Regions from separate parts of the Pseudomonas sp. DC3200b2 genome, predicted to be linked through region 1. Evidence: predicted binding sites of a transcription regulator. Region 1 holds the regulator's gene; the other holds the start of a gene.
The links. The regulator FliA, encoded in region 1, starts transcription of late flagellar genes. The targets are predictions, from matches to a motif close to CTAAAGTTTNNNNNNNNNNNGCCGNTAA.
Positions count from the first base shown of each region.

Region 2: a site for FliA is predicted at 2,295-2,322, ahead of ACP691_RS19450 (methyl-accepting chemotaxis protein). Genes of this name have one in related genera too.

Region 1 covers NZ_JAFCTA010000001.1:1,019,094-1,023,302, forward strand. The annotation lists gene flhF (flagellar biosynthesis protein FlhF) at 1-277, shown strand, start outside; gene fleN (flagellar synthesis regulator FleN) at 439-1,272, shown strand; gene fliA (RNA polymerase sigma factor FliA) at 1,269-2,015, shown strand; gene ACP691_RS04910 (chemotaxis response regulator CheY) at 2,237-2,611, shown strand; gene ACP691_RS04915 (protein phosphatase CheZ) at 2,630-3,418, shown strand; gene ACP691_RS04920 (chemotaxis protein CheA) at 3,504-4,209, shown strand, end outside.
Region 2 covers NZ_JAFCTA010000008.1:7,217-11,425, reverse strand. The annotation lists gene ACP691_RS19460 (DMT family transporter) at 120-1,058, opposite strand; gene ACP691_RS19455 (LysR family transcriptional regulator) at 1,133-1,987, shown strand; gene ACP691_RS19450 (methyl-accepting chemotaxis protein) at 2,368-3,543, shown strand; gene ACP691_RS19445 (response regulator) at 3,570-3,938, shown strand; gene ACP691_RS19440 (STAS domain-containing protein) at 3,935-4,209, shown strand, end outside.

The DNA.
Region 1 (4,209 bases):
CCATAGTTACAAGCGTTGTGGCCTCGCAGGCTGTATCCTCACCAAGCTCGACGAAACGGCGAGCCTTGGCGAGGTGCTCAGCCTGGCGATCAGTCATGATCTGCCGGTGGCCTACCTGACCGATGGCCCGCGTATTCCGGACGACCTGCATCTGCCGCGCAAGCACCAGCTGGTGAGCCGGGCGGTAAGCGTGCAGATGCAAGAGGAGCCCAGCGAAGAGGCCATGGCCGACATGTTCGCGGACCTCTACCACAGCCCGAGCAAGCGCGCGGGTTGAGGTGATGAAGATGAAATGCATGCGCAAGTGGTTGCGCGACAGTACGCCCAAGGGCGTGCTGCTTGGCTTGGAACCTACCTGCACCGCGCGCAGTGCCGGTTCGCCCCAGGGGCGAGCGGGCCGTGGTGTAGCCAGCGGCTTAGTGACAGGGTAAAGAACGAATGGGCAGCATGCATCCCGTACAGGTGATCGCGGTGACCGGCGGCAAGGGCGGCGTCGGCAAGACAAACGTGTCAGTGAACCTATCGCTGGCACTGGCCGAACTCGGCCGGCGGGTGATGTTGCTGGACGCTGACCTGGGCCTGGCCAATGTCGACGTCTTGCTGGGGCTGACTCCCAAGCGCACCCTGGCCGACGTCATCGAGGGGCGTTGCGACCTGCGCGACGTGCTCTTGCAGGGACCGGGCGGGATCCGCATCGTGCCGGCCGCCTCGGGCACCCAGACCATGGTCCATCTCAGTCCGGCACAGCACGCCGGGCTGATCCAGGCGTTCAGCGAGATCGGCGACAACCTCGACGTGCTTGTGATCGACACCGCCGCGGGCATCGGTGACTCGGTTGTCAGTTTCGTGCGCGCCGCCCAGGAAGTATTGCTGGTAGTGTGCGATGAGCCCACCTCGATCACCGACGCCTACGCCCTGATCAAGCTGCTCAACCGCGACTACGGCATGAACCGCTTCCGAGTACTGGCGAACATGGCCCAGAGCCCGCAGGAAGGGCGCAACCTGTTCGCCAAGCTCACCAAGGTGACCGACCGCTTCCTGGACGTTGCGCTCCAGTACGTGGGCGCGGTGCCCTATGACGAGACCGTGCGCAAGGCTGTGCAGAAGCAGCGCGCCGTCTACGAAGCCTTCCCGCGGTCCAAGTGCGCCCTGGCCTTCAAGGCCATCGCGCAGAAAGTGGATACCTGGCCGCTGCCGGCCAACCCGCGGGGGCATCTCGAATTCTTCGTCGAACGTTTGGTACAGCAAACCAGTGCGGGGCCTGTCTCATGAGCGCCAGTGGATACCGGATGTACAACAATGCCTCTCGTCAGTCACAGCAGCACGAGCTGATTGAGCGCTATGCCCCCTTGGTCAAGCGCATTGCCTACCATCTGCTGGCGAGACTGCCCGCCAGCGTACAGGTCGAGGACCTGATCCAGGCAGGCATGATCGGCCTGCTCGAGGTGGCGAACAAGTACGACTCCACCAAGGGCGCGAGCTTCGAGACCTACGCCGGTATCCGCATTCGCGGCGCCATGCTCGACGAGGTGCGCAAGGGTGACTGGGCGCCACGCTCGGTGCATCGCAACACCCGCACCGTGAGCGAAGCCATCCGCCGGATCGAAGCTCGAACTGGCCGTGACGCTAAAGATCACGAGGTAGCTGCCGAACTCAACATGAAGCTGGAGGAATACTACGCCATCCTCAACGATACCCTGGGCAGTCGCTTGTTCAGTTTCGACGACCTATTGCAGGACGGCGAGCACGAAGGGCTGCACGAGGACGGCGCCAGTGGTAGCGGCGAGCCGGCCAGGGGGCTGGAGGACGAGCGCTTCCAGCGGGCCCTGGCCGATGCGATCGCCAACCTTCCGGAGCGCGAGCGCCTGGTGCTGTCGCTGTACTACGACGAGGAGCTCAACCTCAAGGAAATCGGCGAAGTCCTGGGCGTGAGCGAATCTCGTGTCAGCCAGCTGCACAGCCAGTGCGCGGCGCGCTTGCGCAGCCGCCTGGGTGAGTGGCGCAGCGCGCGCTGAGGCGCGGCGGCGCAACAGGATTTGGGGTGCCGTCGGTGCGCGAAAGGGCGCTTGGCGGCAAAAATGAAAGAGAATGCTGGAACGGTGTGCCGGCTGTGTGATATCACCGCCCGCCACGCCTGCTCAGGCAGTCGTGTAAGTGTGCAAAACCGGATTCGATTGACTGCACGTCCCGGAGCGGGCGTGTTTGAGACTGCTTGGAGGTTTACTTGGACAAGAACATGAAAATCCTTATCGTCGACGATTTTTCGACAATGAGGCGGATCATCAAGAACCTGTTGCGCGACCTGGGTTTCACCAATACCTCAGAGGCTGACGACGGGAATACGGCCTTGCCAATGCTCCAGAGCGGCGGTTTCGATTTCCTGGTCACGGACTGGAACATGCCGGGCATGACCGGTATCGAGTTGTTGCGCCAGGTGCGCGCCGACGAGCGTCTCAAGCATCTGCCGGTGCTGATGGTGACCGCCGAGGCCAAGCGCGAGCAGATCATCGAGGCGGCCCAGGCCGGCGTCAACGGCTATGTGGTCAAGCCTTTCACGGCCCAGGTGCTGAAAGAAAAGATCGAGAAGATCTTCGAGCGTGTCAACAGCTGAGGCCGCATAGGGGGCGCCATGGAGTCCAGTAATCTGCCGTTGGGTGACTTTGAGTCGACCCTGAAAACCCATGCCCGCCAGTTGGTCGAAAGCCTGGAGAAGGGTCAGTTCGGCGACGCGGTGCAGCTGATTCATCAGCTGAACCAGACGCGCGATCGTGGCCTGTACCAGGAAGTGGGCAAGCTGACACGCGAGCTGCACAGCGCCATCGTCAATTTCCAGATCGACCCTCGCTCGCCGCAGGCCGAGGAGGTATCACAGATCACGGATGCCACCGAGCGCCTTGACTATGTGGTGCGCCTGACGGAAAACGCCGCCAACCGCACCATGGACCTGGTGGAGCAGGCCACGCCCCTGGTCCATGACCTGGGCGAGGAAGCCCGTGCATTGCGGGTAGACTGGCAGCGCTTCATGCGTCGGGAGGTGGATGCCGATACCTTCCGTGACCTGGTCAAGCGCGTCGATGCTTTCCTGGCACGCAGTGAGAGCGATGCCGGGCGGCTATCCTCAAGCCTGAATGACATTCTCCTGGCCCAGGATTATCAGGACCTTACCGGCCAGGTGATCAAGCGCGTCACCGCCTTGGTGACGGATGTGGAATCGAACCTGCTCAAGCTGGTGCTGATGGCCAGCCAGGTGGACCGTTTCGCCGGTATCCAGCATGACCCGCAGAGCCTGCAGAGCGAAAAAAATCCACAAAAAGACGCTTCCCGGGGTGAAGGTCCGCAGATTCATGCCGATAAGCGTGAAGACGTCGTATCCGGCCAGGACGATGTGGATGACCTGCTTTCCAGCCTAGGGTTCTAACCCCTGAAGGGTGGGCTCATCGTACAGGCGCCCAAGGGCGCTATCCGAGCCGGATGCCAATTACCGATTTCCAGGGAGCACCCAAATGAGCTTCGGCGCCGATGAAGAAATCCTCCAGGACTTCCTGGTAGAGGCCGGCGAGATCCTCGAGCAGTTGTCCGAACAGTTGGTGGAGCTGGAAAGCCGGCCCGACGATGCGGATCTGCTCAATGCGATTTTTCGTGGTTTCCACACTGTTAAAGGTGGCGCCGGCTTCCTCCAGCTCAACGAGCTGGTGGAGTGCTGCCACATTGCCGAAAACGTGTTCGACATTCTGCGCAAGGGCGAACGCCGCGTGGATTCCGAGCTCATGGACGTGGTGCTTGAAGCACTTGATACCGTCAACAGCATGTTCGGTCAGGTACGCGAACGTTCGCCATTGACGCCCGCTACCCCCGAGCTGCTCGCGGCGCTCTCTCGCCTGGCCGAGCCGGCCGGTGCAGCGCCGGCGGCTATGGAGACTCCAGCCCCGGCACCGGCGCCAGTGATGGCCGCGCCTGCCGTCGCGCCGGCACCCAGCCCGGTCGTCGAGGCCCCCGTGGGCGATGACGAGATCAGCGACGCGGAGTTCGAGTCGCTGCTGGACCAGTTGCATGGCAAGGGGCAGTTCGCTCCTGAAGCCTTGGCGCCTGTCGCGGAGCCGGCGGCGGCTGCCTCTGCCAGCGATGAAATCACCGATGCGGAATTCGAAGCGCTGCTCGATCAGTTGCATGGCAAAGGCAGCTTCGCGGCCGACAACCTTCCGGAAGCGG
Region 2 (4,209 bases), on a different contig from region 1:
CGGGCGAACGCTGCCGGGTGGGATCTGCACACGCGCAAACGTTTGCGAAATGTGACTATGAGAAAACTACAAAGGATTGTCAATCAATGTTTCAGAGTCGACCTTCGCAGGCCGACAGCTCATTCGGGCCGAGCGGGCCGGTTGCTCTCCCCAATCACCAGCCAGAGGCCGCCGGCCGAAACCGCCATCCCGAGCGCCATCTGCCAGCTCAAAGGTTCACCGAACATGGCCCAGGCCCAGATCATGGTGATCGGCGGGCTAAGGTAAAGCACGCTGGCCACGCGGGTGCCGCTGCTTCGGCGCAGGCACAGCCAGTACAGCCCGTAACCGCCGAGCGTCGACAAGCCCACCGTCCACAGCACGCTCAGCGCGAACCCGATGGTCGGAACGGGGGCCAGGCTACCCTGGCTGCCCTGGATAGCGGCGAAGACGAAGCTGGAGACAAAACATTGCAGCCAGAGGTTGGGCAGCAGGCCCATGGATCGGGCAGCACTCAAGCGCTTCTGCCACAGGGTCGCCACCGCGAGTGACAGCATGCCCGCCACCGGCAGGCCATAGGCCCAGAGAGGCGCGCTGCCCAGCTCCAGCACGCCCTGGGTGACCCAGAGCACACCCACCAGCCCAAGGATCAACCCCAACCACATCCGAAGGGCCAATCGCTCGCCCAAAAACCCCGCCGCCAATAGCGCCATGCCCAGGGGCAGCAGGTCCGCGCAAAGGGCGGCGAGGCCGGCCGGCACGCCAAGCGCGATGCCTTGGGCGACCCCGGCCAGGTATCCGGCCATTGCCAGCAGGCCAATGCCGGCATTGGTCAACAGCACGGGAACCGGCGTTGTTCGTAACGGCTTCAGGACGAAGGGCCACAGCAGAACGCAGACCAGCACGCAACGCCAGAACACCACCAGCAAGGCCGGAGCGTAGTCTATGGAAAAGCGCGCGCCGATAAACCCGGAGCTCCAGGTCAGCAGCATTCCTGCTTCGAGCAAAGGTAATGGCAGGGTGTCCCGAAACGTGTGGCGTGCCGGTTCGTTGAGTTGGGTCGAATTGGGCTGGCTCATGCACCCAGGCTAGGGAAATGACCTAACCTAATAAATCAAAATATGCTGCAGTAGTTGTTGAAGGAAATTGAAGCATGAGCGCCATCCTCGATATTGACCTTCTGCGGACCTTCCATTCAGTGGTGCGCATCGGCAAGTTCAGTGCCGCTGCCGAGCAGTTGCACAAGAGCCCGGCGGCGGTGAGTGTGCATATTCGGCGTTTGGAGGAGATAGCAGGCGGCCGCCTACTCAACCGGGACAATCAGTCAGTGTCCCTGACCGCATTGGGTCAACGCCTGCTGGTCTCCACGGCCGAGCTGTTACGCACCCACGACCAAGCGTTGGCGGACCTGCACGGCGCGGCCCTCGCGGGGCGCATCACCTTGGGCGTGCCCGACGAATACGCGGCGCATGTCATTCTGGACATCCTTCCCATCTTCACCGCAGCCTGGCCCAATGTAGTACTGGAGCTCAAGACAGGGCCCAGTTATGCGCTGCGGGAGGGGATACAGCGGGGCAAGCTGCAGACAGCCGTGTTGGCCCAGCCCAAGGGCCAGGCCGACCCCGACGCTCAGGTGTTGATGTCGACCACGCCTGTCTGGGTCGGCCCTATGAATACCGCCGTGGCGCTCGATGACCCTTTGCCCTTGGCCGTACATGCCGTGCAATGCCCCTACCGCGAAGCCATGACCGAAGCGCTCCAGGCGTGCGGTCGACGTTCGCGTATCGTGCTCGAAAGCCAGTCCAACCAGGCGGTAAAAGCCTGCGTGGAAGCCGGGTTGGCGGTGAGCCTGATCGACCGCGCCAAGGTCACCGAGCGTATGCGGATTCTGGAAGATCTGCCAATGATTCCTGACCATGAAATCGTGTTCGTGCGCAGCGCTGCGTCACAAGGGGATGAGGCCGTGGCCCTGCTCGGGAAGGCGATGCGGCAGTGGTTTCGGTTGTAATCCGACAGCGGCCTGATGGGCAGGAAGATGGGTTAACGCCCGCGCTAGTTAGTTCTGTCGCTAGCTGGGTTCGTCAACTTAAGAGGTGACAGCGAAGAGTGGCTTTCGCGCCGATGGCGCTGTCTCTACCAACCGGAACCTATACAACCAGCGTTCTAACGGTTGCCGCTACGTTGTGCGGGGCCGCGTGCTCTTCCACGCCCTTCCAAGCCGCTTCCAGCCAATTTTCACAGCTTATACAGTGGTATGTAGCTGTATAAACGCTGTATAAATGGATCCACAAGACGACGAATGGCACGCCAATTAATTAATGTTATGAGGGCAATAGGAGATAACCCAGATACCTGCCCCTGACCGGGGCTACTGCTCAAGGGCCTCCCATGACCATTGCCCCCCAGGAGTTTCGCTCCGCTTCCCGCTCCCTGCCGCTGGCCGCCAGCGCCGTGGGCGCTGTCGTTTCCATCAGCGCCCTGGCACTGACCAGCGACCTCAGTCTTTGGCTCAACGCTGCCTGTGTCGCGCTACCTACTCTACTGGCCGGTGGTTTCTCTGCCTGGCGCGTCGGTCGGAAGCCTGCCGCCCCCGCTGCCGCCCCATCAGTGGTAGAGCCAACGAGCGAACCCCTGCCTGACGCACAGCGGTTGTGCGATGCAGCGCTGCCCGTGTGGATGCGCCAGATCGAAACATCCCGCGAGCAAACAGAAACCGCAGTAGGCGCGCTCACTCAGCGGTTCGTGGATATCGCGGGACGCCTCGACCAGACGCTGGCCGCTTCACGCCAAGCGGCTGGTGAAATGGGCGAAGGCGGCGTGAGCGAAGGCTTGGCGCAGAGCCATGGCGCCCTGGCCGAGGTGGTCGACAGCCTGCGCATCAGCCAGCATAGCCGCGATGAAATGCTCCAGGCGGTACGCCATCTCACGGACTACACCGGGGAGCTGCGGCAGATGGCCGCCGACGTGGCGGCCATCGCCGCGCAAACCAACCTGCTGGCGCTCAATGCGGCCATCGAGGCCGCCCGCGCCGGCGAGGCAGGTCGCGGCTTCGCGGTAGTGGCTGACGCCGTGCGTTCGCTGTCGAGTCAATCCAGCGAGACTGGTCAGAAGATGTCCGCCAAGGTGGACGTGATCAACGCCGCCATTGGCCACCTGGTAGAAGTTGCGGGCGAAAGCACCGACAAGGGCAACGACAGCGTCGCCCAGGCCGAGCAAGCGATCCAGGGCGTGCTGGGTCGCTTCGAGGGCATCACCGGCAAGCTCCAGGGGGCGTCCGAATTACTGCGTCAAGAAAGCGAAGGTATTGGTCAGGAGCTATCCGAGGTGTTGGTGGCGCTGCAGTTCCAGGATCGCGTCAGCCAGATCCTCAACCAGGTGCAGCAGCGCATGGCCGACCTGCATCAGCACGTGGAGCGAGCCCGCGAAGCCAACGTCCCCCTGAGCATGGACGTGGCCGGCTGGCTGGCTGAAACCGAGCGCACTTACGCCATGCAGGAACAGCGAAACAACCATCACGGCCGGGCCAACAGCGCTCCGACCGCCAGCGACATCACCTTTTTCTAACGTTCGACGCGCAACCGGGAGGTTCCATGGCCAAGGCCATTCTCGTGGTGGATGACTCCGCCAGTATTCGCCAAGTAGTAGGTATCGCCCTCAAAGGGCAAGGCTACGACGTGCTTGAAGCCTGCGATGGCAAGGACGCGCTGGCCAAGCTGACCGGCCAGAAGATTCATCTGGTGATCAGCGATGTGAACATGCCCAACATGGACGGCATCACCTTCGTGAAAGAGCTCAAGAAGCTGCCGGCCTACAAGTTCACCCCGGTGATCATGCTGACCACCGAGTCTCAGGAAAGCCGCAAGCAGGAAGGCCAGGCCGCCGGCGCGCGCGCCTGGGTGGTCAAGCCTTTCCAGCCCGCCCAGATGCTGGCCGCGGTGGCCAAGCTGATCGCGCCATGATCGACGTGCAGCGCGGCGAAGGCCGGCTGCGGCTCGCCGTGCAGACCGACCTGACCATCTACCAGGTAGGCGAGCTGCACGCGGCCATCGGCGCCTGGCTCGCCGAGCCGGATGACTGGCTGCTGGATCTGGGCCAGGTATCTGAAATGGACGGCGCGGGCCTGCAGTGGTTGCTGTACTTGAACCAACAGCGCCAGGCCCGAGGCCAGCGCTTGACCCTTGGGCCGCTGAGCGACGCGGTACAGGCCGTGCTGGCCCAATGCCCCGGGAC